Regions from separate parts of the Erwinia billingiae Eb661 genome, predicted to be linked through region 1. Evidence: predicted binding sites of a transcription regulator. Region 1 holds the regulator's gene; each other region holds the start of a gene.
What was found. The regulator CRP, encoded in region 1, controls carbon source genes, mostly activating them, when cyclic AMP is high. The targets are predictions, from matches to a motif close to ATGTGANNNNNNTCACAT.
Positions count from the first base shown of each region.

Region 2: a site for CRP is predicted at 7,873-7,890, ahead of azuC (stress response protein AzuC). Genes of this name have one in related genera too.
Region 3: a site for CRP is predicted at 5,881-5,898, ahead of pth (aminoacyl-tRNA hydrolase). Genes of this name have one in related genera too.

Region 1 covers NC_014306.1:4,623,583-4,633,631, forward strand. The annotation lists gene EBC_RS22545 (creatininase family protein) at 1-134, opposite strand, end outside; gene EBC_RS22550 (phosphoribulokinase) at 313-1,182, shown strand; gene EBC_RS22555 (OsmC family protein) at 1,222-1,632, opposite strand; gene crp (cAMP-activated global transcriptional regulator CRP) at 1,940-2,572, shown strand; gene EBC_RS22565 (YccS/YhfK family putative transporter) at 2,631-4,709, shown strand; gene argD (bifunctional acetylornithine/succinyldiaminopimelate transaminase) at 4,777-5,994, opposite strand; gene EBC_RS22575 (aminodeoxychorismate synthase component II) at 6,076-6,654, opposite strand; gene EBC_RS22580 (putative adenosine monophosphate-protein transferase Fic) at 6,688-7,248, opposite strand; gene ppiA (peptidylprolyl isomerase A) at 7,346-7,918, opposite strand; gene tsgA (MFS transporter TsgA) at 8,188-9,372, shown strand; gene EBC_RS22595 (cytosine deaminase) at 9,434-10,049, opposite strand, start outside.
Region 2 covers NC_014306.1:4,840,163-4,850,211, forward strand. The annotation lists gene EBC_RS23495 (alpha/beta fold hydrolase) at 1-42, opposite strand, end outside; gene EBC_RS23500 (MFS transporter) at 389-1,987, shown strand; gene bglB (beta-galactosidase BglB) at 2,008-3,147, shown strand; gene kduD (2-dehydro-3-deoxy-D-gluconate 5-dehydrogenase KduD) at 3,163-3,924, shown strand; gene EBC_RS23515 (RpiB/LacA/LacB family sugar-phosphate isomerase) at 3,971-4,612, shown strand; gene EBC_RS23520 (SgcJ/EcaC family oxidoreductase) at 4,912-5,373, shown strand; gene EBC_RS23525 (hypothetical protein) at 5,738-6,082, shown strand; gene EBC_RS23530 (chaperone modulator CbpM) at 6,135-6,434, opposite strand; gene cbpA (curved DNA-binding protein) at 6,431-7,378, opposite strand; gene azuC (stress response protein AzuC) at 7,720-7,797, opposite strand; gene mntP (manganese efflux pump MntP) at 7,983-8,552, opposite strand; gene EBC_RS23550 (DUF1158 family protein) at 9,136-9,387, shown strand; gene mgtA (magnesium-translocating P-type ATPase) at 9,528-10,049, opposite strand, start outside.
Region 3 covers NC_014306.1:2,060,678-2,070,726, forward strand. The annotation lists gene EBC_RS10895 (fimbria/pilus outer membrane usher protein) at 1-2,354, opposite strand, end outside; gene EBC_RS10900 (fimbrial biogenesis chaperone) at 2,458-3,138, opposite strand; gene EBC_RS10905 (fimbrial protein) at 3,271-3,801, opposite strand; gene EBC_RS10910 (EAL domain-containing protein) at 4,187-4,840, shown strand; gene pth (aminoacyl-tRNA hydrolase) at 5,114-5,701, opposite strand; gene ychH (stress-induced protein YchH) at 5,977-6,258, shown strand; gene EBC_RS10925 (GGDEF domain-containing protein) at 6,299-7,468, opposite strand; gene prs (ribose-phosphate diphosphokinase) at 7,739-8,686, opposite strand; gene ispE (4-(cytidine 5'-diphospho)-2-C-methyl-D-erythritol kinase) at 8,821-9,717, opposite strand; gene lolB (lipoprotein insertase outer membrane protein LolB) at 9,714-10,049, opposite strand, start outside.

The sequences.
Region 1 (10,049 bases):
ACCCGGACCGGCAGGTGCGGACCATGCTGCTCGACGGCGCCAATCGGCAGCACCGCGATCACTTTATCCATGTCCAGCTCACTGAATTCTCGGGTGGAAAGATCCCACCACCAGCGTGACGACGGCATATTCATCTGGCACCTTCTCCTGCATCATTTTTGTCAGTCTGCGGATATTCGTGGCCGAATTGAAGCAGCAAAAATGCGGCGCAGCGTTGCTTTTTTGGCATCAGAGAGTGGCAAAGATGACACCCGTGCGCGAAACATGGTACCAATGCGTGATCGATGTGACTTTACTCAGGGAGGTATGCGCATGTCAGCCAAACATCCGGTTATTGCCGTCACCGGCTCCAGCGGGGCGGGAACCACCACCACCAGCCTGGCCTTCAGAAAAATTTTCCAGCAGCTGAATCTGCATGCCGCCGAAGTCGAAGGCGACAGCTTTCACCGTTATACCCGTCCTGAAATGGATATGGCGATCCGTAAAGCGCGCGATATGGGCCGCCATATCAGCTATTTCGGCCCGGAAGCCAATGACTTCGCCCTGCTCGAACAGACCTTCGCGGAATATGGCCGGTCAGGCAGCGGCAAATCCCGCAAATATCTGCACACCTATGATGAAGCGGTACCCTGGAATCAGGTTCCGGGAACCTTTACGCCGTGGCAACCCCTGCCGGAACCGACCGACGTGCTGTTTTATGAAGGGCTGCATGGTGGCGTGGTGACGCCGCAGAACAATGTCTCGCAGCAGGTTGATTTGCTGGTTGGCGTGGTACCGATCGTTAACCTGGAGTGGATCCAGAAACTGGTGCGCGATACCAGCGAACGCGGCCACTCACGCGAAGCGGTGATGGATTCGGTGGTGCGATCCATGGAGGATTACATCAACTTTATTACGCCGCAGTTCTCCCGCACGCACATTAACTTCCAGCGCGTGCCGACGGTGGATACCTCTAACCCGTTCGCGGCGCGCGGTATCCCGTCGCTGGATGAAAGCTTTGTGGTGATCCATTTCCAGGCGCTGGAAGATATCGACTTCCCGTATTTGCTGTCGATGCTGCAGGGATCCTTTATCTCGCACATCAATACGCTGGTGGTGCCGGGCGGCAAGATGGGGCTGGCGATGGAGCTGATTATGGGGCCGCTGGTGAAGCGTCTGATCCAGGGTAAGAAAATAGAGTAAGCCCCGCGGGCACGGGGCTTAGGGCGGCGATGGGATGACTTACGCCGGTAACTCAATCACTTCATAGCTGTGGGTGATTTCCACGCCCTTGCCCAGCATCAGTGCCACCGAGCAATATTTCTCCGCGGAGAGATCGACGGCACGCGACACCGCTTTATCGCCTAAGGCCACGCCGGTGACGATAAAGTGCAGATTGATGTGGGTGAACAGGCGCGGGGCCTCTTCACGGCGTTCGGAGCTGAGCTTCACTTCGCAATCCTTTACGTCGTGGCGGCCCTTCTGCAGAATGGAAACCACGTCGATTGCGCTGCATCCGCCCGCGGCCATCAACACCATCTCCATCGGGCTCGGGGCTTTATCGCCCGCATTTCCGTCCATCAGAACCTGATGCCCGGATGAGGATTCTCCCAAAAACGTTAACCCTTCAACCCACTTGACTCGAGCCTGCATAACAATTTCCTCTAATTCATTCAGTTATCGCCAGATTACGCTTTAGGCAGAAAAACGGCAATGCGGCAATTTTCGCACTATGCTGAAGCGAGACAACACAAGACACTCGTTGAAAGCTGTGCTACAAACAAAGCTGTAATATTTTCGTCAGTACTCTACAGGCACGACGAAACGAATCGCATAACGAGCCAGGCTTTTAACAGAGGCCCGAATAAATTTCCTGATGGGAAACGCTTGACTATTTCAACGCCTGGCAGGGAACTCTGCCCCTGTATTTAGGCACGATTACAACAGAGGATAACAGCGAATGGTTCTCGGCAAACCGCAAACAGACCCGACACTTGAATGGTTCCTGTCTCATTGCCATATTCATAAGTATCCATCCAAGAGCACGCTGATTCATCAGGGTGAAAAGGCAGAAACCCTCTACTATATCGTCAAAGGTTCAGTAGCGGTGCTTATCAAGGATGAAGAAGGCAAAGAGATGATCCTGTCTTACCTCAATCAGGGCGACTTTATTGGCGAGCTTGGCCTGTTTGAAGAAGGTCAGGAGCGTAGCGCGTGGGTACGCGCGAAGACAGCCTGTGAAGTGGCTGAAATCTCTTACAAAAAATTCCGTCAGCTGATCCAGGTTAACCCTGACATTCTGATGCGCCTGTCTGCACAGATGGCGAATCGCTTGCAGGTCACTTCTGAGAAAGTGGGCAATTTAGCTTTCCTCGATGTGACGGGTCGCATCGCGCAGACCTTGCTGAACCTGGCAAAACAACCGGACGCCATGACGCACCCGGATGGGATGCAGATCAAGATCACCCGCCAGGAAATTGGGCAAATCGTTGGCTGTTCTCGTGAAACAGTGGGACGCATTTTGAAGATGCTGGAAGATCAGAACCTGATCTCGGCACACGGTAAAACTATCGTTGTCTACGGCACTCGCTAATCGGCTCTGATCCACGGCGCAACACCTGGTGTTGCGCCTTTTTATTTGGTGTGGAGTGATGTGGCGTCGACTGATTTATCACCCGGAGATCAACTACGCATTGCGCCAGACGCTGGTGCTCTGTTTACCGGTAGCGATGGGATGGCTACTGGGCGACTTGCAAAAAGGGTTGCTGTTTTCCTTAGTCCCTGCCTGTTGCAACCTCGCTGGCCTTGATACTCCTCATAAGCGCTTTTTCAAACGCCTGATCGTTGGCGGAAGCCTGTTTGCCTTCAGCAGTTTCCTGATCCAGTATCTTGCCGGTCACCACGTTCCCCTGCCCGTGATCCTGTTTTCGATGGCGATGCTGCTGGGCGTCACCGGTGAAATCAGCCCGCTGCATGGCCGCCTGCTGCCCGGCTCGCTGATAGCCGCAATCTTCACCCTTAGCCTGGCAGGACGCATGCCGGTGTGGGAACCGCCGATGCTCTACGTGCTCGGCACCATCTGGTACGGCGTGTTCAACTGGGTCTGGTTCTGGCTGTGGAAAGAGCAGCCGCTGCGGGAAACCTTAAGCCTGCTCTATCGCGAGCTGGCGGGTTACTGCGAAGCGAAATACACCCTGCTGACCAAACTCACCGATCCGGAGAAAGCCCTGCCTCCGCTGCTGGCGCGCCAGCAAAAAGCGGTCGACCTGATCACCACCTGCTATCAGCAGATGCATATGCTGTCAGCCACCAACAACAATCACCACAAGCGGCTGACCCGCGCGTTTCAAATCGCGCTAGATTTGCAGGAGCACATCTCCGTCAGCCTGCATCAGCCGGAAGAAGTGCAAAAGCTGGTGGAGCAAAGCCATGCCGAAGCGGTGATCCGCTGGAACGCGCAGACCATCGCCGCCAGGCTGCGTGAACTGGCCGACGATATCCTTTACCACAAGCTGCCCGAGCGCTTCACCATGGATAAGCAGCTTCAGGCGCTGGAGAAGATCTCACGGCAGAATCCGGATAACCCGGTGGGCACCTTCTGCTATTACCACTTCAGCCGGATTGGTCGGGTGCTGCGTACCCAGCGTCCCCTTTATCAGCGCGATTTGATGGCTGACCGGCAGCGCCGACTGCCGCTGCTGCCGGCCATCAAAAGCTATTTGTCGCTGAAATCGGCCGCCTTGCGCACCGCCGCCCGCTTTGCGGTGATGCTGACCTTTGCCAGTTCGCTGGCGCTGTTCTTTAATCTGCCCAAACCCTACTGGATCCTGATGACGGTCATGTTTGTCAGCCAGAACGGTTACAGCGCAACGCGCGTCCGCATCCAGCACCGTGCGCTGGGCACGCTGGCCGGGTTGGTGATTGCCGCGGTGACCTTGCGCCTGCAGGCACCCGAATCCATCGTGCTGCTGGTGATGCTAGCCATTACCCTTATCAGCTACCTGTTTATCCGTAAATTCTACGGCTTTGCGATGATTGGCTTTACGGTCACCGCAGTGTATTCGTTGCAGCTGCTCTCGCTTAACGGCGCAGACTTCCTGCTGCCGCGTTTACTGGATACGCTGATGGGTTGCCTGATTGCCTTCGGCGGCACCATCTGGTTGTGGCCGCAATGGCAAAGCGGGTTGCTGCGGCAGAATGCGCATGACGCGCTGGAAACCTATCAGGATGCGCTGCGGTTATTGCTGGGGAATGAACAGGACCCGGTGAAGCTGGCCTATCAGCGTATCCGCGTTAATCAGGCGCACAACGCCCTGTTCAACTCGCTCAATCAGTCGATGCAGGAGCCAGGCTTTGATCCCAGCTATCTGGCGGATATGAAACTGTGGGTGACGCACAGCCAGTTTATCGTCGAGCATATCAATGCCATGACCACGCTGGCGCGGGAACACACCATGCTGACCTCGTCGCTGGCGGAGCGTTATCTGCAGGCCTGTGAGGTTGCGTTGCAGCGTTGCCAACAGCGGCTGGAGTATGACGGGCCGAGCTCAGAAGCGAACGTGCTGGATACGCAGATGGAGTTGAATCAGGGGCCGGTGACCATCCTGGAAAGGCATGTGAAGCGGATCCTGGGGCACCTCAGCGTGATGCACACCATCTCGTCACTGGCGTGGAGCGCGCGGCCGCATCATGGGCGCTGGTTGTCCCGACGGTTAAGGAAGTCGACGTAAGCAGAATGGTGCGGAGAACGGCAGGCGCGGATCGGGAGCTGAGCCACTCAGCTCCCGTTTTTGTCGGTTAAGACAGGACTTTTTCGACGGCTTTGGCGAAGCGCGCCATGCCTTCTTCAATGTCGGTCGGCTCAATCACCAGCGAGGGCGCAAAGCGGATCACATCGGTACCGGCATTCAGGATCATCACCCCTTCAGCGGCGGCGGCATTCAGAATATCGCGCGCTTTGCCCGCATGTTGTGGCTTCAGCGCCGCACCAATCAGCAACCCTTTACCGCGAATGTCGCTGAAGAGATCCAGCTTCGCGTCCAGCGCTTTCAGCGCGGTGACAAACTGCTCACGACGCGTTTCCACCCCGCTCAACACCGCTTCGGTATTGATGATATCCAGCGCGGCTTCGGCAATGGCACAGGCCAGCGGATTTCCGCCGTAGGTGGTGCCGTGCACGCCTGGCGACATGGTGGAGGCAATTTCGTTGGTGGTCAGCATCGCACTGACCGGGAAACCGCCGCCCAGCGCTTTCGCGGTGCTGAGGATATCGGGCGTCACGCCGTAATGCTCATAGGCGAACAGCTTGCCGCTGCGACCCATACCGCTCTGCACCTCATCCAGTACCAGCAACGCCTGATGTTCGTCACAGAGTTTGCGCAGCCCCTGCATAAATTCAACGGTCGCGGGCATCACGCCGCCTTCACCCTGAATCGGCTCAACCACGATGGCGCAGGTGTGATCGTCAATGACCGCTTTGACCGCATCCAGGTCATTGAACGGCACATGCACGATATCGGCAGGTTTCGGGCCAAAGCCGTCAGAATATTTCGGCTGGCCACCGACAGAAACGGTAAACAGCGTGCGGCCATGGAAGCCGTTGTGGAAAGCGATGATTTTGCTTTTGTACGGCGAATGGCGTTTAGAGGCGTAATAGCGGGCCAGCTTGAAGGCGGCTTCATTGGCTTCAGCACCGGAGTTTGCGAAGAACACGCGCTCGGCGAAGGTGGCGGCGATCAGCTTGCTGGCAAGGCGCAGTGCGGGTTCGTTAGTGAACACATTGCTGGTGTGCCAGAGGGTTTCACCCTGCGTTTTTAACGCTTCCACCAGCACCGGATGGCAATGTCCCAGCGCGGTGACCGCAATCCCACCGGAAAAATCGATGTACTCTTTGCCCTGCTGATCCCAGACACGGCTCCCTTTGCCTTTCACTGGCACAAACTGCGCTGGTGCATAAACAGGCAATATCACTTCATCAAATGTCGCCCGCGTTACCGCTAATTTATCCGCTGCCATTGACTACCTCATCATTTGTAACGTTGCAGGAAAGTGAAATTATAATCATAAAATATGCATAATAAATCACTCAAAGGCAATTTATTTACGCGCGAGAAAATTCGCCAGCAGCTGATGCCCTTGCTCGCTAAGGATACTTTCCGGATGGAACTGCACGCCCTGCAGCGGCAAATGGCGATGGCGGAAGCCCATAATCTCGTCCGGTTGCCCGTCTGCGAGGGTCCAGGCGGTGATTTCAAAATCATCGGGCAGCGAGCCGTTTTCCACAATCAACGAATGGTAGCGGGTGACGGTGAGCGGATGATTCAGCCCGGCAAACACGCCGCCATCGTTGTGTTCAATGGCGGAGACTTTCCCGTGCATCACTTCGCGCGCCCGCACCACGCGCGCGCCAAACGCCTGGGCAATCGCCTGATGCCCCAGGCAGACGCCCAGAATCGGCAGCTTTCCGGCGAAGGCGCGGATAGCCGACAGAGAAATCCCCGCGTCGTCAGGCGTGCAGGGCCCCGGAGAAATCACCAAATGTTCGGGCTGTAGCGCCGCGATCTGCTCAAGGGTGATCCGATCATTCCTGTGGACTTCAACCTCGGCGCCCAGCTCGCAAAAGTACTGGTAAAGGTTCCAGGTAAATGAGTCGTAGTTGTCGATAAGCAGTAGCATGGTGGCTCCGGGCGGGATCAGGACCGCGCTATTCTACGCACTTTCCGGCCGTTCGTTTACCACTTTGCCAAACGCGGCGGTCAGTAAGCTGAGATCCCCGTCCAGACTCGCCTGGTTCGCGGCCTGCCAGCTTTCCGCATCCATATTCTTCCACTGAATATCAAACCCGGCCTGGATGATCACCTGCTCAAACAGCAGTCGCTGAGCGCGCCCATTGCCGTGCAGGAACGGATGCAGCACCGTGAGTTCGCAGTAATACCACGCCAGACGTTCAGTCAGCGTTTCCAGCGGCAAATCGGCCAGGCCATTCTCATCTTCGAGCGACTGCATCAGCGCATTGCCTTCTTTCTCGATATATTCGAAATGGCAGCACGGCGTGTCGCCCAACTGGATATCAATGCGGCGCAGTTCGCCCGCATCCTCAAGGACATCCTGAAATAAGGCATGGTGAAGCGCCCGCAAATGGGGAAGTCCGGGATGAGCAGGGCCGGGATCGAAGGCGGTGCCGTCTAACTGAAAACTGGCGAGGAAATTGGCTTCCAGTCGTTGCAGCCAAAGGCTGTGTTTTTGTTTCTCGGTGACTTTTTTGGACATGCTGCCTCCATGACGAAGTGATTGCTGCTTAATGCGGCCGGGCGGCCGCGTGCAAGATGCCTGCACTCAGTATAAGCAGCAATCACCCATCGGGAGATTAAGGCAGTACTTTTGCGGAGAGGATCACCACCGGTTTCACCGGAACATTCTGGTAAGGACCGACGTTCTGCGACTGAACCTGGGAGATTTTATCCGCCACGTCCTGGCCTTTCACAATCTTACCGAACACCGCATAGCCAAAATCACGCTGGCCATGGTCGAGAAAAGCGTTGTCCGCGACGTTGAGGAAGAACTGGCTGGTGGCACTGTCCTTGTCCGCGGTACGGGCCATTGAAATGGTGCCGCGCTTGTTCAGCAGGCCATTGTCGGCTTCGTTTTTAATCGGCGCGTTGGTCGGCTTCTGCTGCATATCCGCAGTAAAGCCGCCGCCCTGCACCATAAAGCCGGGGATCACGCGGTGGAAAGTGGTGTTGTTATAAAAACCACTGTTGACGTAATCAACGAAGTTCTTGGTGGAGATCGGGGCTTTCTGATTGTTGAGTTCCAGCTCAATGTTGCCAGCGGAGGTGGTCAACATCACATGCGTGTCTCCCTTGGCTGCCAGAGCAGATACGGAGATCGAGGACAGCGCGAGAACGGTCGCAACCGCTGTCAAAGTACGTTTTAACATGAAAGATTCCTTACAAAGGGCTACAGGCAAGAAAACTGATTGTAAAGAGGCGCTTACCCGTGCGCCAGCGTTTTACCTATATTTACGTCGAAACCTGTCCGGGCAATCGCTTGCGAGAGCCGATAAAGCGTGAGCTTGCTCACGTTATTCATGAATATGAAAACAAATGTTTCATTAATTATTTAAGCTGATCACGATTATCGTTACACTTCCGACGCTTACCGTGGGCGTCCTGCTCCACACTCCCTTTGACTCACAGGTTTCCAATTATGACTAATCGCGATCGCATCGGGCTTACCTGGATCAGCTTCTTCTCTTATGCGCTTACCGGCGCAGTGGTTATTGTGACCGGGATGGTGCTGGAAAATATTGCTGACTATTTCCAGTTACCTGTTGCCCAGATGAGTAATACCTTTACCTTCCTGAACGCCGGTATCCTCGCTGCGGTGTTTCTGAATGCCTGGCTGATGGAAATTATTCCGCTGAAGCGCCAGCTGATCTTTGGTTTTGTGCTGATGGTGTTGGCGGTGCTGGGGCTGATGAACAGCCACAATCTGAGCGTCTTCTCTCTGTGCATGTTTGTGTTGGGTGTAGTCAGCGGCATTACCATGTCGATCGGCACCTTCCTGATCACCCATCTGTACGAAGGCCGTCAGCGCGGTTCGCGCCTGCTTTTTACCGACTCCTTCTTCAGCATGGCCGGAACGATTTTCCCGATTATTGCCGCCGCCATCCTCGCACGATCGCTGCCGTGGTACTGGGTGTATGCCTGTATCGGCGTGATCTACGTGGCTATCTTTGTGCTGGCGCTGTGCTTTGAGTTCCCGGTGCTCGGCAAGAAAGCCCCAAACCAGCCGCAGGGTGAGAAAGAGAAATGGGGTGTTGGCGTGCTGCTGCTCGCCGTTGCTGCCCTCTGTTATATCCTGGGCCAGCTTGGCTTTATTGGCTGGGTACCGCTGTACGCCACCAAAACCATGGGCATGGATATCAGTCAGGCTGGCGGTCTGGTCGGTAACTTCTGGACCTCGTACATGATCGGCATGTGGGCATTCAGCGCCATCCTGCGTTTCTTCGATCCGCAGCGCATTGTCACCGTGCTGGCCCTGCTGGCGACCGCACTGATGTACTGGTTTGTCACCTCGACCGACGCGTCGATGCTGAAGTGGATCATGATCAGCCTGGGCTTCTGCTCCAGCGCGATTTACACCACCATCATCACCCTCGGCTCGCTGCAGACCAAAGTCTCCTCGCCGAAGCTGGTCAACTTTATCCTGACCTGCGGCACCGTCGGCACCATGCTGACCTTCGTGGTGACCGGGCCGATTGTTGAGAAAGGCGGCGCACATGCGGCGCTGTTAACAGCAAACGGTCTGTATGCCGTGGTGTTCGTGATGTGTCTGCTGCTGGGCTTCGTCAGCAAGCATAAGCTGCCTGGCCATATGTCCGCGCACTAAGCACCACACAGATCAACGAAAGGCCGGGAAACCGGCCTTTTTTATTGCCTGCGGGAAAGGCTCAGCGCCTGAAATCCACCGGCTCGCTTTCCTGCAGATGAATGGTGGTTTCGGCAGGCCGGGTCTCTGCAATCACCCTTCCCTGACGAATCGAGTAGCGCACCGGCACCTGACGACGCACGGCATCAAAACCATTCTCCGCCGGCAAAATAATCAGGTTGGCGCTGTTACCTGCCTCGAGTCCGTAATCCGTCAGGTTCATGGTTTTGGCGCTGTGATGGGTGATCAGATTAATGCCGGCATCAATCTGGCCGTAACCCATCAGCTGGCAGACGTGCAGCCCCATATGCAGCACCTGCAGCATATTTGCCGTGCCTAACGGATACCAGGGATCGAACACATCATCGTGGCCAAAGCAGACGTTGATCTCCGCGTCGAGCATCTCTTTCACCCGCGTAATGCCCCGGCGTTTAGGGTAAGTATCAAACCGCCCCTGCAGGTGAATATTGACCAGCGGATTGGCGACAAAGTTGATGCCGGAGAGCTTCAGCAGGCGGAACAGCCGCGAGGTATAGGCACCGTTATAGGAGTGCATCGCCGTGGTGTGGCTGGCAGTGACGCGCTCGCCCATTTTCTCGCGCAGCGCCAGCGCGGCGACCGTCTCGACGAAACGGGAT
Region 2 (10,049 bases), 220 kb from region 1:
CGCCGTTACAGAGAAACCGGTTACCAGGCTGGCAAAGACCAGGCCACGAAGGATGTTCGACACAGGTTTATCCTTATCAAATGAGGAAAGGGAGAGGAAAAATCAGCATAAACAAGGCTTAACCATAGTGGATAAAAAAGTCTGTCAGCGGATGTGACAGGTAAAGAAGCGCAAAGAAGAAAAACCGTACTAAAATTGGCAATCAAGACGGCACTTCAATAAAAATGAAACGGCATTTTATTAAATTGGTGAGATCGGTGTCCGGTTTCTTCTTTTTAATGTCACCTACCCCCTAAACCTGGCAAAATCGCAAAGGTTTTCTGTTCGTGCTGGTTCTAACTTAGCTCATCCCCGACATAAGGCCGGGTCTGACAGTTGTCTAACCAGGATGGGCACTATGATGATACGTAAACCAGGAACGCTAACTTATTTAGCCTACGGATCAGGTGATTTTCTCGGCGCTGGCACCATGGCGCTAACCTCTGCGTGGCTTCTCTATTTTTACACTACCTTCTGCGGGCTCAGCCCGATTGAAGCCACGTCCATCTTTGCCATGGCCCGCGTGCTGGACGCCGTGGTCAGCCCGCTGATGGGCTATCTTACCGACCACTTCGGTTCGACCTGGCTGGGCAAGCGCTTTGGTCGCCGCAAATTCTTCATTCTGACCGGTATCCCGCTGGTCTTCACTTACAGCCTGATGTGGGTCGGCGATATGACTTACGTCTATTACCTGCTGACCTATCTGGTGTTCGAAGTGGTTTACACCTCAATTCTGGTGCCATACGAAACGCTGGTGCCGGAAATGACCGATGATTTCAAAGAGAAAACCAAGTTCTCTGGCGCACGCATCGCGCTGGCGCAGCTTTCAGCCATTCTGGCGGCTTTCCTGCCGGGCGTGTTGCTCAGCTACTTCGGCAAAGATAATGCGATCTCCTTCTTCTATTCCAGCCTGGTGTTCTCGGTGATTTGCGCCATCGTGCTGACGCTGGTGTGGTTTAACACCTGGGAACGGCCGGCCGAGAAAAAATCCGCTGCCGCACTGGAAGCCGAGCAGCAGAAACTGACGCTCGGGCAAAGCCTTTCCCGACTGAAGATTGAGCTGACGTCCACGCTGCGCGTGCGCATCTTCCGCCAGCATCTCGGCATGTATCTTGGCGGCTATATCGCCCAGGACGTGTTCAATGCGGTGTTCACCTATTACGTGGTGTTCGTGCTGATGCAAAGCGCCAGCCTGGCCTCTAATCTGATGGGCACCATGGCAATCATGCAGTTTATCGCCGTGATGGGCATGATCCCACTGTGCATCCGCTTCGGGCCTGCGCCTTCTTACCGCATCGTGGTGGTGCTGTTCGGTCTGAGCACCCTCTCTTACGGCGTGCTGTATTACACCGGCCTGAGCGATGTGTTCTCGCTGCTGCTGCTGGTATCGGGCCTTGCCGGACTGGGTCGCGGCGGCATCAACTATGTGCCGTGGAATATCTACACCTACATTTCTGACGTTGACGAGGTGATCACCGGACAGCGCCGTGAAGGGATTTTTGCCGGGATCATGACCCTGACCCGCAAAGCCTCCCAGGCGGGCGCGGTGATGCTGGTCGGCATCCTGATGCAGCTCTCCGGTTTTGTGGCCGGCAGCAGCGTGCAATCCCCGACGGTCAGCCACGCCATTCTCGGCATCCTGTGTGGCGGCACGCTGGTGATGCTGTGCATCGGCTTCTTTATCTCACTGCGCTTCAAGCTGAATCTGGCAACGCATCAGACGCTGCGTGAAGAGACAGAAAAAATGCGAGCAGCCGGCAATGTGGTGCCCGGCAATATCACCCCTCAGGCCCGGGCAACCGTCGAGATGCTGGCCGGACTGCCGTACGAAGCACTGTGGGGCAACAACAATATTGGCTACCTCAACCGCAACAAGCCTGCTGTGACGCCATTGCCCGTCGCGCCGCTGGTTGAACCTGTCGCCAGTCAGTTAACCCGTCATCCCTGAATATTCGAGGACAAAAAAATATGTTGGTCTATCCCGTAAAACACAGCGAACTGCTCCGCCAGCCGGACCGCTTTATCTCCAGTAAAGAATTACATCAGCTGATCAATAAGTTGGTGGATAACCTGGTGAACATTACCGATGAGTCCGGCGAGTTCCTGTTAAGACTGGATGACGGACGGGTAATTGATACCAAGGGTTGGGCAGGCTGGGAGTGGACGCACGGCATCGGGCTGTACGGTATTCATCAGTACTACCGCCAGACCGGTGACGATCGTCTGCGGGCCATCGTTGATGACTGGTTTCGCGACCGCTTTGCGGAGGGTTCCACCACCCGCAACGTCAACACCGTCTGCCCGTTCCTGACGCTGGCCTACCGCTATGAAGAGAGTAAAGACCCGCGCTGGTTGCCCTATCTGGAAAGCTGGGCCGACTGGATAGTACACAAGATGCCGCGTACCGATTGCGGCGGTCTGCAACACATCACGCTGGCAGAGGAAAACCATCAGCAGCTGTGGGACGACACGCTGATGATGACCGTGCTGCCGCTGGCGAAGATTGGCAAGTTGCTGAACCGCCCGGACTACATCGAAGAGGCGAAATATCAGTTCCTGCTGCATACCCAGCATCTGATGGATCGCCAGAGCGGCTTGTGGTTCCACGGCTGGACGTTTGAAGGCCACCACAACTTTGCCAATGCCCGTTGGGCGCGCGGCAACAGCTGGCTGACGATTGTTATCCCGGAATTCCTTGAGCTGCTGGATCTGCCGGAGAAAGACGCCACCCGGCGTTATCTTCAGCAGGTCCTTGCCAGCCAGCTGGCGGCGTTAGAGAACTGCCAGCATGAGAGTGGGCTGTGGCACACGCTGCTGGACGATCCGACCTCCTATCTGGAAGCCTCGGCCACCGCAGGCTTTGCCTTCGGCATGCTGAAAGCCGCCCGCTGCCACTATGCCGACGACCGCTACATCGCTGTAGCTGAAAAGGCGCTGAAAGGACTGATTAAGCATATCAATGCCGAGGGTGAACTGACTCAGGTTTCCTTCGGCACCGCGATGGGCAAAAACCTCGATTACTACCGCCAGGTCCCGCTGACGTCGATGCCGTATGGCCAGGCGATGGCGATTCTATGCCTGGTGGAATACCTGCACGTTTATCTGTAAAAAAAGGAAAACCGCATGATCCTTAACGATTTTTCTCTCCACGGCAAGGTCGCCGTGGTCACCGGATGTAATACCGGGCTGGGGAAGAGTATGGCCGTCGGCCTGGCGCAAGCCGGGTGCGACATCGTGGCCATAAACCGCAGTGAACCCACAGAAACCGCTAAGGAAGTCACGGCAGCAGGTCGACGTTTTTTGAGTCTGAAGGCCGATTTGGGCAAACAGGATCAACTGGCGTCGCTGCTTGAACGCGCGGTCGGCGAAATGGGGCAGATCGATATTCTGGTCAACAACGCCGGGATCATCCGCCGCGATGAGGCACTGGACTTTAGCGAGCAGGACTGGGACGACGTGATGAATGTGAACATCAAGACGCTGTTCTTTTTGTCCCAGCTGGTCGCCCGTCAGTTCGTTAAACAGGGCCACGGCGGAAAAATTATCAACATCGCGTCCCTGCTCTCTTTTCAGGGCGGGGTTCGCGTGCCGTCGTATACCGCCTCGAAGAGCGCGGTGATGGGCCTGACCCGCGAGCTGGCCAACGAATGGGCGAAGCATGGCATCAACGTCAACGCGCTGGCACCCGGCTATATCACGACCAATAACACCGAGCAGTTACGCGACGACCCAACGCGCAACAAAGACATTCTTAATCGCATTCCGGCCGGACGCTGGGGAGCCCCGGAGGACCTGATGGGCCCGGTGGTATTCCTCGCCTCCAACGCGTCTGACTACGTTAACGGATACACCCTTGCGGTGGATGGCGGCTGGCTTGCACGCTAGCCCTTTCTGCCCTTTTTGAACGAATAAGCCTTAAACGGGAGTAAATATGAATATTGCACTGATGATGGAAAACAGCCAGGCGGGAAAAAATGCGCTGGTATTAACCCAACTGGAAGCTGTCGCTAAAGAAAACAAAGATGCGGTGTTTAACGTCGGTATGCAGGACGATCAGGACCACCATCTGACCTATATTCACTTAGGTATCATGGCCAGCATTCTGTTGAATGCTAAAGCGGTGGATTTTGTCGTCACCGGCTGCGGCACCGGCCAGGGCGCGCTGATGTCGCTGAACATCCATCCAGGCGTGGTGTGCGGCTACTGTATCGATCCGGCGGACGCCTTCCTGTTTGCGCAGATCAATAACGGCAACGCCTTGTCGTTACCTTTTGCTAAAGGCTTCGGCTGGGGCGCGGAGTTGAACGTCCGCTATATCTTTGAGAAAGCCTTCACCGGTCGCAAAGGCGAAGGCTATCCGCTTGACCGTAAAGAGCCTCAGGTCCGTAACGCAGGCATTCTGAACCAGGTGAAAAGCGCGGTCATCAAGGAGAACTACCTCGATACGCTGCGGGCCATCGACCCGGAACTGGTGAAAACCGCCGTGGGCGGCAAACGCTTCCAGCATTGCCTGTTTGAACACGGTAAAGATGCCGAGATTATTGCCTGGGTCAGAAAATTGATTCAGCAATAATCATTTCATCATTACCGGCAGCCACTATCCGGTGGCTGCCGGTATTTTTTTACCCTGTAAAAACACGATTATGTAAACTGCCATTTCACCATCATGGTTTTAATAATGTTGCGTATAATTACTGCGTAAAGTACTATTCCCTGCCAGTTAGATTAAATAACACCCCTAAAATTGATCTACATCAGAGGTCAAGCTTCCCCTCTTTCCCCGCGCCCACAGGTTTATGCCTCGTTTAATTAACGGTTGCTACCTTTCATTTTTAAAAATCGCATTCAGTTAAACATCATGGGAAAAAACAAATGAAATCTGGAATAACCGTCCTTATTATTGCTGCCGTACTGACGTCTTCTGCGGCCTTTGCCAAGGAAAATAACGCCTGTGTTAAAACGACCGAGAAACAAGTGGCGTCAATGTTCGATCGCTGGAACGCCTCGCTGCAGACCGGCGATGCGAAAACCGTTTCAGAAAATTACCTGTCGGACGCGGTATTGCTACCGACGCTGTCTAATCAGGTCCGTTTAAGCGACGAAGAGCGCATTCATTATTTTGAAGAGTTTTTAGCGAAAAAACCGGTTGGCCATATTGATAGCCGCAATATTCGTCTGGGCTGTAATAAAGCGATTGATACCGGAACCTATACCTTTACCTTTAAAGACGGCAGTAAAGCGGCAGCCCGTTATACCTTTACCTATGCCTGGAATGGCGAGAAATGGTTGATTTCAACTCACCACTCTTCTGCCATGCCAGAACAGGTTAAATAACCCCTTTATCTGATTATTCCCGTCCAGCCATAAAGGCCAATGTATATATATCGACAATGGCAATCGGTGCGCGGGGAACATAAGGCGCGCGCTGGGCGAAAGCAATGAATACGCTCCAGCGTTTCGTCGCGTGCTTCAGGCTTTATGCTGCACCGATACCCACCGTGGCCCGGGCCAGACCAATGCTGAAGCACGGTACCAGAGCGGCAAAACCCACCATCGTGCGATCCTGACTCTTAAAAAGAGCCTGAATGAAATTCTGTCATCAATCCGATCAACACTGGCGAGCAGGCTGAAACAGTTGCAATTTAAAGGCTGCCTGATGGAAGATGCGTTAACTTCACCCCTTTTACCAGGAGCAGGTATGAAAAAAGCACTAATGCTGCTCGCCATTCTGGCAGCAACCGGCGCGGCGCAGGCCGCAGATGACTCTGAAGATCCGGCTCAGGGCTATATCGCCAATCTGTGTACGCTAGTGACCCAGGAAAAAACCAGCGGGTCCGTGGACAGCTACATTGCTAAGTTGAAGGCGCTGGATGCACGCGGTCAGTCGCCTTCCGCGCAGGAAAAACCTGAGTTTGATGAAGATGAAGCCAGAACGGTGATTGCCGCCTGGATGAACCTGAATGAAAACCAGAAAAAAGAAGCGCGTCAGAGCCCCGAAGCTTGCCAGAACGCCACGCTGGACGAGTATCAGAGCCAGGATTAAAGCGCATCAGGGTCGGGCGAACCGACCCTGAACACTTCGCCACGCCGTCAAATTAGTGAGTGTGCAGCAGCCGCTCAAGTTGGCGCTTCAGATGGGCGTTCTCTTTCTCCAGATGCTCCACCTTCTCCATCAGCGTCAGCGCCATCGCAATACCCGCCCACTCCAGCTCAAGCTCAACCTGCAGCTGTCGTGCTTTGCGCAGGCTACGCAGCGCGTGATAATCGAAAATCCAGCCGGGCGTCACTTCCAGCGGGGTGATCACCCCAAGCCCCACCACTTCCGTCAGCTCTTCGGGGGAAATATCCACCGAACGGCAAATCTCAATCACGGTATAGCGGACATGTTCACTCATGATGCGTTCTCCCATGCTGAGCGCGGCTCGAAGGCGGCCTTCTCCGCTAACTCACGCCACAGGGCGGCCGTTTGCTCATCGGCTTTGCCCGGCATCACCACTTTCAGAATGGCAAACAGATCGCCGCTGCCTTTTTTACTGACCAGGCCTTTACCTTTGACCCGCATTCGCTGGCCGTTCTGACTGCCCGCCGGGATGGTCAGCGCAATTTTTCCGGTCAAGGTTGGCACCTGAATCGTCGCGCCCAGCGCGGCTTCCCACGGAGCCAGCGGCACCACAATCTGCAAATTCTGCCCATCGACTTCAAACAGCGGATGCGGCGCCACGCGGATCACCAGATACAAATCGCCGTTCGCCGCACCGTGGCTGCCCGCCACGCCCTGGCCTTTCAGGCGAATACGCTCGCCATCGACCACGCCAGCGGGGATTTTCACCTTCAGGGTTTTCGCTATTTCATCCGTCTGGCGACCAAACTCATCCAGCACTGGCAGGGTGAAGGAGACGTTGCGGCTGTCGCCGGTCAGCGTCTCTTCAAGGAACATCGGCACTTCCATTTCCAAATCCTGACCTCGTCTTGGTGGATGACGTCGCGTCTGCCCCTGGAATCCACCGCCCTGACGGCCAAAGATGGATTCGAAGAAGTCAGAATAGTCACCGGTATTACCCTGAGAATGTTGACCAAATCCGCCACCGAAGTCCGGTGCGGATTGTGAGAAGCGGGGATCGTCGCGGTGTAAGCGCAGATTGTCGTATTCAGCGCGCTTGTCGCTGTCCTTCAGAACCTCGTAAGCTTCTGCCATCTCTTTAAATTTCGTTTCGGCATTGGCTTCGGTGCTGACATCGGGATGGTATTTTCGCGCCAGCCGACGGTACGACGTTTTAATGGTTTTCAAATCTGCCGTCGGTTCAACCTCCAGCAGGGCGTAATAATCTTTAAATTCCATCTATTAACACCTTCTTTTCACACAACTATTTTGAGACAAGTCGGGTTCAATCCGTCGAAAACAAGTGAGGCCATAAGGCCCCACGGTGACCCTTAACGCGGTACTTAATGAGTGTAAGGCGTAAATGCGCGATGGGGGAAATAAATCAGACCATCCCGTTACAGGGTGTGGAGAGTTTAATGCGGCGATCGACAGGCACAGCAAATCGCCCGATGGCTGAACGGGTTCAGAAGGCGTAAGAAGATTTTTTAGGGAGAGTAGAAGGCAGTGAAGAACAGAAGAAAGTGATAACCACCGGTCGGTCCCTGACCGAGGCTATCGAGGGTGTCTGGCCGGAACCATTAAGACATGGCGCCTGGCGGCACGTGTTTGAACGCTTCAACATAGCTGTGCAACACGCGTTTAAAGAATTTTTTCATTTCGGCTACCTGATTAAACTTTTGTTAGTAAAACGCAAAAAAAGTATACAAGAAGCGCGTTTTTCAGGCAAATAAATTTGAACCAGATCACAAAATTGGCGGGTAGTATGCAAAGGTGAACTTAAACGAAGGTTAAACAAGCGGGCCGCAGCCCGCCGACAGCAAGGAGAGAAAGAGGAGGGAAATCAGGCAAAAAGGCCTAAATGTTCAACCAGAATGCTGCTGCCGATACCGATCAGCACGACACCACCAAATATCTCTGCCCATTTGCCCATCACCGGGCCCAGGAAACGCCCCAGCAAAATACCTGCTGATGCCATCACCATGGTGGAAGCGCCGATAGCCAGCGCGGTGGTGACAATGTTCACCTGCAGGAAGGCCAGGCCAACGCCCACAGCCATAGCATCGAGGCTGGTTGCCACCGCAGTGGTGGCCAGCAACATGAAGCTGTGGCTCTGGGGCGCGTCTTCGACCGATTCTTTTTTGCGGAACCCTTCCCAAATCATACGGGCACCGAGTACAAACAGCAGCGTGAAGGCCACCCAGTGATCCCACTGCATAACGTAACGGCTGGCCGCAATGCCCACTGCCCAGCCAATCAGCGGGGTCAGCGCTTCAATAACGCCAAAAATCAGGCCGGTGCGCAGCGCCTCTTTCAGTGAGGGACGATGCAGGCTGGCACCTTTACCGATGGCCGCCGCAAACGCGTCCATCGACATGCCAAAGGCCAAAATCATTGTTGCGTACATGTTCATTGTAGTTATACCGGTTTGAGGGCCCTGGACGCCTTCAGGCATCAAAAACGGAGGTCCCGGCGAAAAAATAAGCGCGGGTGCTCAACAAGAAGCGCATCCTATCACGGGGTTTCGCAAAAAAAAAGACAACAAAATCAGGGATTTGAGTATAGCCTTGGCTATACTTTTTAACGAATGCTAATTTCGCGGTAAATTTTTAATCAAAAAGGCTAAAAGAATTACTGTGTTAACGGTCACATCCCTGAAGCCGTTGGGGGAATAGCCAGCAGAAATGAGGGATAAGGCGGGCAGGAAATGGGGGAATCTTTTGTTTAGAAAAGGGGCGGAGATCGGCCCCCTGAGCGTTACCAGACCCGGTAAACCTTGCCGGTTTCAAACTGGGTGATGGTCATCTCGCTCAGCGGGTCAAAATGGACGCCGCCCGATTCACGTTTTGTAGCGGCAGGATCTGCACCCTTCGGAGAAGCGCAGCAGCTTTATTCAGTGGATGCGGGAAGAGGTGAAACGCGCGCTGGCGGTGTAAGCATTGAACCTGAAGCGAGTTTGCTGGAAAATGGCCGCTGATGACCCGACTGGAAGCTCCATGAATAACCCGTTTCTGACCTTTTTGATGCCGATGAGCACCCTGATGCTGGGCATGCTCTCCGCCCTGCTGTTGCCCGCGCCATGGTTTGGTCTGAGCCTGACGTACCGCCTGATGGCGATGTTCCATCTCAGTGATATCGGCCAGCTGTATACGCTGGTGTTTTGCCTGTGGTTTTTGCTGCTGGGGGCGATTGAATACTTTGTGATCCGCTTTATTTACCTGCGGTTTGTGAAGGTCTCACGGGATTAAAAAAATCAGGGCGGATCGGCGATCCGCCCTGACTGCATTACATGCTGAGGATCATCAGCAGTCCGCTGGAGAAAATCAGCAGCCCGACGAAGAACAGCACGATGGTGGTCACCACGTTAGCGTATTTCATGCGTTTCTCCTCAGAACCACTGGCCGAAGCGGCGGATATAAACACGTTTCATCGCCTGCGCGACCACGCAGTACCCGAACAGCGTGGCGACCAGCCATGGGAAGTACGACCATGGCAACGGCACCAGACCGACCGCATGCCCCAGCGGTGAGAACGGAATATAGATCCCCAACGCCATCACCAGCCCGGTGGCTATCATCACCGGCAGCGCCGCACGGCTCTGAATAAACGGGATTTTCTGGGTGCGCAGCATATGCACCACCAGCGTTTGCGAGAGCAGCCCTTCAATAAACCAACCCGACTGGAACAGGGCCTGATGCTCGACGCTGTTGGCGGCAAACACGTGCCACATAATCACAAAGGTGGTGATATCAAACAGCGACGAGGTTGGCCCCATCCACAGCATAAAACGACCGATGTTTTTCGCGTCCCATTTGCGCGGTTTGCGTAAAAACTCCTTGTCCATTTTGTCCCACGGCAGCGCCAGCTGAGACAGGTCATACATCAGGTTCTGGATCAGCAGATGAATGGC
Region 3 (10,049 bases), 2.5 Mb from region 1:
GCGCCTTTGGGCTGGCGAAGGGTGGCGATAGCGCCAAACGGCACCGGTTTGCCCAGGTAGCTGAGGGTGAGTAATACGCGCTTACCGACGCGGGTGTTGAAATCGGCCAGTACCACGGCACCGCGGGTTGGGGTGACCGTCTGGATGCTGCCGTCAATATCGACATCTTCCGCCAGCGTTTCGGTGTCAAGCACAATGCGGTTCTGGCGATAGGTGCTGACATACGGCACCACGGCATAACCGCGCCAGTCGGTTCTGACGCCGCTATTATTCTGCACTTTTACGTTGCTGGCCCCCGGCGCCCGCACCAGCGCCAGGGTTTCGCCCTGTTGCTGAGAGAACGTCACGCCATAAGGGTGAACCACTATCCCCCCCTGCAGACCGTAGTTAATCTGCTGCGCATCCCCTGAGGTGTTGAAGCCACCCTGCATTTCGCCGTAGGTGCCTTTGTAACTGGCATTGGCATTGCTGCTCGCACCCTGGCCGCGATTACCGAAGCTCTGCTGCAGGTTATAGCTGAGGTTGTTGTCGGCCAGCGCGGTGCCGCTGACGCCGACCTGGTGGTTTGTACTGCCACGCCGACTGCTATTGATATTGTAACTGGCCCAGCTGTTGCTCAGCCATTTGCCGAGCGGGATCTGCACGTTGAAGGCAAACTGCTGGTCATTGGCATTATTGCCTGGTGCCTGGCTGTAGGTGTAGCTCAGCCCATAGGTGATGCTGTTGTAGCTCAGGTTGTAGCCGGCACTGACATTGCGCTCATAACCGCTCTGCTGCCAGTAGTCCTGCTGCCAGGCCGACAGGTAAAGGTTGCCGAAGCTTTTCAGCGACTGATTGATATTCACCTGCGCCTTGCTGCGCTTGTTGCTGTTTTGCTGCCAGGCGTTAGGGTCAAAGGTGCCCAACTCGTTGGCATCGCGAAAGTCATAAAAGCCGAGGGTGGAGTAGCGATAGCCCGCCAGAGTGAAGGTGGTGTTGGTCGCTTCAATATCTTTCGCGTACTGGAAACGATATGACTGCCCGCGATGACGGCTGCCATCGCGCAGTTCGGTGCTGGCCTGAGTGACATCCAGCGAGATTGAGCCGAGTGTGCCAAAGCCATGTCCAACCCCCATTACCTGCGCGTTATAGCGTTCAGAGACCAACAGACCGCCGTATACCGTGGTGTTCGCCGGCAGGCCATAGATCAACGTGCCCTGAGCAAAGGTCGGCGTGCTGGCTTGCGTATTACTGGAACGATATTCACCGGCGGTAGCGGCATACTTCATTCGACCTTCGCGCAGCATCACCGGCACTGCTGAAAATGGCTGCACCAGATGGCGTTCCGTACCGTCGGCTTCGGTAATGGTGATAGCCAGATCGCCGCTGGAGGAAGTAGGGTAAAGGTCGGTGATGGCGAAGGCGCCGGGCGGCACGTAAGTCTGATAAATGATATAGCCATTCTGACGCACGGTAACCTGAGCGTTGCTTTGCGCAATCCCGCGTACCACCGGCGCAAAGCCTTTCAGGCTGTCGGGGATCATATTGTCATCTGACGCCAGTTGCGCACCGCGAAACTGCACGCTGTCAAACACTTCACCAGGGGACGCGCTGTCACCCAGCGTCAGCTGCGCTTGCAGCGGCTGCACATCGCGCTGCAAGAAGGTGTTAACGTTTTGAGCGTTGCCGTTATTCAGGGTGGAATAATTACGCAAACGCCATGCGCCCAGATTCACGCCGCTGCGCAGGTTAAGGTAATAGTTGTCTTGCCGATCTGAACGGCGATCGACGCGGGTGCTGGCGCCACTAAAGGTATAGTTCAACAGCGCGGCGGGCATCCCCTGGTCCCACTGCGACGGGTCGACATAGCCCCGCGCTTCGCTGGTCAGCGCCGCCTGAGGAATGCTCAGGTTAAGGCGCTGCTGGTTGAAATCAAACTGGCTGGCGGCATGCGGAATATACCCCTCCAGCCCGGTGAGCGGCTTATCGACGTCCAACAGTTGCAGCGCAGGGAAAGCGTCAAGTTTGACTCCCATCGCCCGCAGCTCGGTTGGGGTGAATTCCGGCTGCAGCTTGCCGTTAACATCGACAAAGTTGACGTCACGGGTGTCAATCCGGCTGTCGTTAAGATAAATATCGACGTGATAGGATCCGGGCATCTGACCGCCGCTGACCGAAAATTTTTCCAGATCGATAGCCGACGGCTCACTGGTCATCTCCAGTGCCGCCGGATTGAAATAGTCTTCCGCCTGCGCCATCGGTGAGGTGATGCCTAATCCGCAAACCAGCAGGGAAGAGAGGAAACGCTGTTGCGGCGGCATCGCCCGGGAGGCGATCGCCGTGCTGGAATGTTTTTCAACGCTGAATTTTTCCATAACCAAGGCTCCTCTTCCGGAATGACGGCAACAGGGGGCCGCTCCACGGCCTGGATGGGCAGCGGCGGGTGACCGGGATTGCAGGTAAACGACAGTGCGGGTGTTACAGCGCCTTGCTCAATGCGGGCGTAATCCCCCCAAAATCAGTGATGGTCTGCCAGCTGACCTGACTGCCAGCGCCGGCGGGGAGTGGCAGTTTGATGCTGCTGAACGGTGCCACGCTGCCAGCCTCTTTGATCTCGGCACTGCCGACCTTGATGCTGTAGAACGCGAGGTGATAAGCCGTTGGGTTGCTGACCGTAAGCTGGCTGCCCTGACGGGTAAAGGTTAAGGCTTTGTAGGCTTCGGCTGCGTGGCTGGCTAAGGCCGCCGGGCGATAAATCAGCTTTATGCGCGTTTTCATCGAGATCTGCAGCTGATTGGCGCTGGATTTCTCAGTGGAGGGAATGGATTTGATATTCAACCAGTACAGCGATTCGCGATCTTCAGGTAACTGACCGCCGGTACGCACGATGCGCAACGCGTTTTCCTTGCCCGCATCAAGGCGAAACAGCGGAGGGGTGATGATAAACGGCGGTTTGCTGTTCTCCGCCGTGGCATTTTCGACCCAGGACTGGATCAAAAATGGCGTGGTTTTTTCCGGGTTACTGACGTTGACCGAGGCTTCTTTTTTCGCGCTGTCATAAATGACCCGCGTGCCGCCAACAATGATACCGGCGGTAGCCGCCTGGCTGGCTGCCAGTAATCCAACAATCAAACAAAGCGTTTTAATCTTGCGTAACACGGCGTTCCCCCTGAGGAATGGCTGGTGAAGCTGAGTATCTGGCGGCACCGGTATGGCGCCGCGGTCATTTATCCTTCCCTGTCGGTGCTGTGAACTGGCACCCATTCCTTCAGACCCATGCAGCCTCTCGGCTTAGTTGTAGGTGATAGTAAACTCGCTGACGGCACCCGCAGTACCCGGCCGGATGGTTGCTTTGGTGGCAACATACTTGGCGACGAAGTTAAAGGTGGCAGTGGTCGCCACGTCCTCGTTTTTAGACTTGCTAGCGATGGGGATCAATGTCGTGGTGTCCTGCTCGTAAATCCCTACTGCAACCCCATCGGCTTCTGCGCCAGCATTCTCGGTGAGTTGCAGCAGCTCGCTATTGATAGGATCTTTGGGGCCGTCAAACTTAACCGCGGCGGTAGTGATAGCCACCGGGCAAGCTTCCAGCAGGATGCTGAAATTTGTTGGGCTGGCGGTGCTGCCTACACCCGAGAAGGCAGTAGCCTGCACATCACCCAGGGGAACGGTGACGGTTTTGGACCCGGTGGAAACCGCACAGGTATTATCAATAATGTTACCGGTGAAGTTCACGCTGCCATCAGCCGCCTGAGCGACACAGACAAACGCGGAGCCTGCCAGCAGGGCGATTAGCTTTAGGTTATTGGTGGTCATCATCATCTTAATCTCGTCATTTTATTAAAAGAGCGAAGAAAATCAGCGGAAGATGAACTCACCCACTATTTCTCACGCCGCAGCATTCTTCATCTGCGGGCATTTTGACCAGGTCAGGCTGGTTAAAATATAAGCCTGGTCTTGGTAATCTCAGAAATGTCTCTGATGGGGGAACCGGAGGGGGCGCGGGATAGTGGGGCAATACGTTGCCGGACGTTTTCGGGCGATTAAATTGTTGCTGAGGGTGACTAAACAGTAAAGCTGCCGCTGGACCTGCCGATAACGTTAAAAATCGTCGTATTGATTCGCTGTTTTACAGAATAAGCATCTATGTTTTATCTGTACGACGATTTTTAGCATTGGCAGGACGCCTGAACATTGGCATGAAGGCATGATACATAATTACAACTGTGTTCCTATCCACACGCTGAACGGTGAACTGATCGCACTGGATCTGACGCCGGGCGAAATGGACATTGATTCGGGTACTCCGCTGGTCGATCAGCTCGATCCGGAAACCCTTTTGCTTAATCAATTGCTCACCATTGAGCATTACGCTGACTATTTCCAACAACACGGCTTGCTGTGCTGCCTGACAATCAACTTCCAACTGGCTAAAGTGGTTAGCCAGTCGGCGTTTATCCAGCAGATCCTCAGCCATTTGCCCTTTATCCGTCTGAAACTGTCAGAGGATTTCCCGAACCTGCACGATGGCCCGAACAATCCGCTGCTGCGCACGCTGATCGAACAGCTCAATATCCTGTGGCTGGATGATTTAGGGGCAGGGGACGCGAACCTGAATGCGCTGCAGTCGAAAATGTTCGAAGCGGTGAAGTTGGATCGGCAGTTCTTTCTCGATAACGTCACCAAACCCTGGTTCAGCATCCTGATCGCCAATATCCGCCAGTACACCAACCGGGTGATTGTCGAAGGGGTTCAGAGTGAAATTCAACTGGGGAAACTGGCCGAAAGCAAAATCTGGGGCGTTCAGGGCTACTTCTTACCGATGGTGGCGCTGAAAGAATTGGGCAAAGCCGACCAGTAATCTTTCGTTTAACCTGTATGTTCACCGAGCGGGTAACGATCTCAGCCTTTGACCTGTGTGTTCACCGAACGGGTAACTATCTCAATTGCTACAGGGTGGTGCCACAGGGCGCGTTAGCCGGGTGTATGCCGCAGGGATGCGGCATCCAAGCCCCCAGGGATGGGTTCACGGCGTCCCGGATAACGCGCCCTGTGGTAACGCCGAGCCACTGCACCGGTTTTGACCTTAAAATCACCGAGCCACCGACCCGGTTTTGACCTTCAACCGAAGAAATTACTCAGCCTTAAAACTGTGCAACCGGTTCATCGCCTTCAAGCGATCTTCCTTCAACCACACCTCAGTACAGCGCGCGGCTTCATCAATGGCATTATCAATCAACGACTGCTCGGCTGATTGCGGCTTGCCCAACACAAATCCCACCACCTTGTTGCGATCGCCCGGATGACCAATGCCAATCCGCAAACGGTGGAAATTAAGATTGTTGCCCAGCTTGCTGATGATATCTTTCAAGCCATTGTGACCGCCGTGACCGCCACCCTGCTTGAACTTCGCCACGCCCGGCGGCAAATCCAACTCATCATGCGCTATCAGAATCTCTTCCGGCGTGATCCGGTAAAAGGTCGCCATCGCGGCCACCGCTTTACCGCTTAAATTCATAAAGGTCGTCGGAACCAGTAAACGGACATCTTCGCCGCCAATATTCAAACGCGCGGTGTAACCGTAAAACTTACTCTCTTCTTTTAACGCTTGATTGTGACGCTGTGCCAATAAATCGACGTACCAGGCACCGGCATTATGGCGGGTGGCGGCGTACTCTGCGCCGGGATTGGCAAGGCCCACAATCAGTTTAATGCTGCTCACTTGTCTGTTTTCCTGAAGAGTGCGGTGAAGAAGGGGGCTAGTGTACTTTGCCCGGCTGAAAACGCAAAATCCCCCACCAAAACGTGACACACTCCGCAATAGTTCACTGGCGTGATAATGCATTTTCTATAAGAAATCAGTCGCTTGTGCGTAAAGAATTGTCAAACTTTTAGCAACAAATGTGATCTGTCCCGCACCAACTTAAACATCTATTGCATAAACTTATGACATGCGGGCACAGGACAACGCCCTTATCTGGAAACTGGAGGGGAATGATGAAACGTAAACATGCCAATTTGACCGGTAATTCATTAATGGTGTTTGGGCTGGTGGTGATGGTCGCTGGAGTCGGTTACTCCGTGCTTAATCAGCTGCCGCAACTGCAATTGCCCCAGTTTATGGTTCACGGCGCAATCTTCAGCATCTTTATCGGCGCATTGCTCTGGCTGGTCGGCGCGCGCATCAGCGGACGTGAAAAAGTCGCGGACCGCTACTACTGGGTGCGTCACTACGATAAACGCTGCCGTCGCAGCACCGATGGGCATAGCCACCATTAATCCCGTTAAAAACGCCTCTGTTCAGAGGCGTTTTCATCCCTTATCCCGCCACGCCTGACAGCGCATTCGCCTCGGTTGCCACAAAACGCGTCACCCGATTTCGCCCCAATGCCTTTGCCTGATACAAAGCTTCATCAGCGGCGACCATTAACGTTGGTATCTGATGGTAGGCACCCTGCGCGGTGGCGACACCGATACTCACCGTGTAATTCACCCCTTCCGGATGGGAATGCTCGACCGTCTGACGGATCTTCTCGGCAATCCGCAAGGCATCGCGCTCGCTGGCCACCAGAATCGCCGCAAACTCTTCGCCGCCTAATCGCGCAAAATGACTCTGCGCCGGCAGTGATTGCTGCACCTGTCGGCAAAAATCAATCAGCACCAGATCGCCCTGATTGTGACCAAAGCGGTCATTGATGCTCTTAAAATGGTCCAAATCGAACAGCATAATTGTCAGCGGCTGCGCCGTTTTATCGCACCGGCGAGCCAACGCTTCGCCCTGCTCAAACAACGCGCGACGGTTCCAGACGCCGGTCAGCGGATCGAGCAACGAGGCGTTCTTATACTTGATCTGCGTGCGCTCATTGACCATCGCCAACATGGTAAAGGTCAGCCCGATCACCATCATGATCGACTCCAGAATGACGTAAACCGAAAAGGTCGAACCGCCAATCGCGCCATGAAACGGGCTGGGAATGCCGCCATCCACCACCGCGCGCGTCAGATGGAAAACCAGATGGATCCACAACAGCAGTTGGGCCGGCCAGTAGGTCACCGGCAAGGTGGCCCGCGAACGGTGCAATTCAATAATCATCCAGCCAGTATAAATCACACACAGCAGACAGACCGCCAGAATGCGCATCGGCATCGAGTGGTAAAACGTCGACCACTGACACAACGCCAGCCACACCAATGGCCCGGCCAGCCACAACCAGCCGCTGCGAGCACCGCGAAACGCCCGAAAAGACATCACCAGCAGACTGTAGGCCAGCATCACCAGCAAATTGCCCACGCCAACCGGCAGAAACAGACTGCCGTTGCTGCGCAAACTGCTCAGGAACACCGCAATGATGGTGATCACCAGCGCCAGGCACTGAAAGCCCAATACGCGATTATATTGTGAGCCTTTCCATGCAAACACCATGATGATGCTGAGAAAAAACAGCACATAGAGCTCGCAAACAAACAGGGTATAGACGTCCAGCGTCATCTTAGGATTATTCCTGGTGGAATCATTCAGGCAAAATATCATTAATAAATAGCGGCCAAAAGAGCTGGCTGGCGGGAATGATAAAAAAGAGTTGCGAGAGAGGACAATCAGGACTAAAGGGCGGTACAGAAGGGCTGAGAACAGAGGCAATCGCCGGGGAAGGCTGGAGGCGGACCTTTAGATTGTTACGGAAGTGATAAAACAGGTTAACGAATTTGGAATAATTGACCGGAAAAAAAAAGAGGGACGGGCGAACCCGTCCCTTCGCTATCAATGCTCGAACATCGCAGAGATAGACTCTTCATTGCTGATGCGACGGATCGCTTCAGCGAGCATGCCAGACAGCGTCAACGTGCGCACGTTTGGCAGGGCTTTGATCTCTTCCGGCAGCGGAATGGTGTCGCAAACCACCACTTCATCAATCACGGAATTACGCAGATTTTCCACGGCATTGCCGGAGAAAATAGGGTGCGTGGCGTAAGCGAATACACGCTTGGCACCACGCTCCTTCAGCGCTTCAGCAGCCTTGCACAGCGTTCCACCGGTGTCGATCATGTCATCCACTAACACGCAGTCACGGCCAGCGACGTCACCGATGATGTGCATCACCTGTGAAACGTTAGCGCGTGGACGGCGTTTATCGATGATCGCCATATCAGTGTCGTTCAGCAGTTTAGCAATAGCACGGGCGCGAACCACACCGCCGATGTCCGGGGAAACCACAATCGGGTTCTCCAGGCCAATCTGCAGCATATCCTCAAGCAGGATCGGGCTACCAAATACGTTATCAACCGGGACGTCAAAGAAGCCCTGAATCTGTTCAGCATGCAGATCCACAGTCAGTACGCGATCGACACCTACGCTGGAAAGAAAGTCAGCAACCACTTTGGCCGTGATGGGTACACGAGCGGAACGTACGCGACGATCCTGACGGGCATAACCAAAATACGGGATTACGGCAGTAATACGGCCAGCGGATGCACGGCGCAGGGCATCTACCATCACAACCAGTTCCATCAGGTTGTCATTGGTAGGGGCACAGGTGGACTGGATGATGAAAATATCACCACCGCGTACATTTTCATTAATTTGTACGCTCACTTCACCATCACTGAAACGACCGACGGCGGCGTCGCCCAGGCTAGTGTAAAGGCGGTTGGCAATACGTTGTGCTAGTTCGGGTGTTGCGTTACCAGCAAAAAGCTTCATATCAGGCACGAGAAGAACCTCAGGCTTTGCGTCCAGAGAATGAACATCATCGTTAGCGGCACTGGGCGGAATACCGTAACGACGGTTTCATACGGGTATAGTCATCTACGTGCAGCATCAGGAACGTGGCGATGCTGTCACGGTCACTCTAATAACGTCGAAAGGTGGCGGTGCAGCGGCGAAACGTTAACGCCTCGCGCAACAAAGCTCTGCCACGCTTTCGGCGTTAGCTCAAACACCTGGCGGGCAGCGGACTCGGTGTCGAATTCAGCAAACACACAAGCTCCTGTCCCGGTCAGGCGCGACGGCGCGTATTCTAGCAGCCAGGAAACGAGCTGTTCAACCTCGCGAAAACGTTTTCTTACGACTGGTTCACAATCATTACGGAATTCAGCACTTAATAACTCACTGATTTCGCGGGCTGGCGTGGTGCGGATCAGCTCAGGATCGGTGAAAACAGCCGGTGTGGAAATGTTCACGCCAGGGTGGACAACAAGATACCATTTTTCTGCAGGCGACACCGGAGTCAATTTTTCGCCGACGCCTTCAGCAAAAGCAGCGAAGCCTTCCACGAACACCGGAACGTCCGCGCCCAGCGATAATCCCAAGTCGGCCAGCTCGCTCAGCGTGAAGCCGGTTTGCCACTGGTGATTCAGCGCGACCAGCACCGTGGCCGCATCAGACGAGCCGCCGCCCAGCCCGCCGCCCATCGGCAGGCGTTTCTCAATGGCGATGCTGGCACCGGCCTGCGCCGGTAGCGTTCCGCGCAATGTTGCCTGCTGCTGCAACAGCTTCGCCGCCCGCACCACCAGATTATCTTCCTCTTTTACCCCGACCACCGGCGTCAGCAGGCCGATCTGCCCGCTGGCGTTGGTTTCAATGGTCAGGGTGTCGCCATAATCGAGAAACTGAAACAGCGTCTGCAAATTATGGTAGCCGTCAGGACGACGGCCCGTGATGTAGAGAAATAAATTCAGCTTGGCGGGCGCCGGCCAGCTTTCACGGCTGCTCGCCGTCAGGGGAACGTTGCCTGCACTCATTTAACGATCCAGCTGTCCATTTTCAGTTTGATGCGCTGGTTGCCTTCTTTCAGCTCAAGATTGGACGGCAGCGTCGGGTTCTGCTTGCTGTCATAACCCTGATAGGTCACCTGCCAGTTCTGGCCGTCGCGGCTGTAATTCACCGACTTGAGGCGATACTGGTCGTCTAGCGTGTAATCGGACGAATCACCCGGCAGGCCCATCATCCACTGACGCAGGCTGTTTAACGGAATATCCATGCCGGTCAGCTGAGAAATCATCTTCTCGGCGTCATTGCTGGTATAGCGTTTGCCTTTGTTGTCGACTAGCTGCACCACGCTGCCCTGGGCATC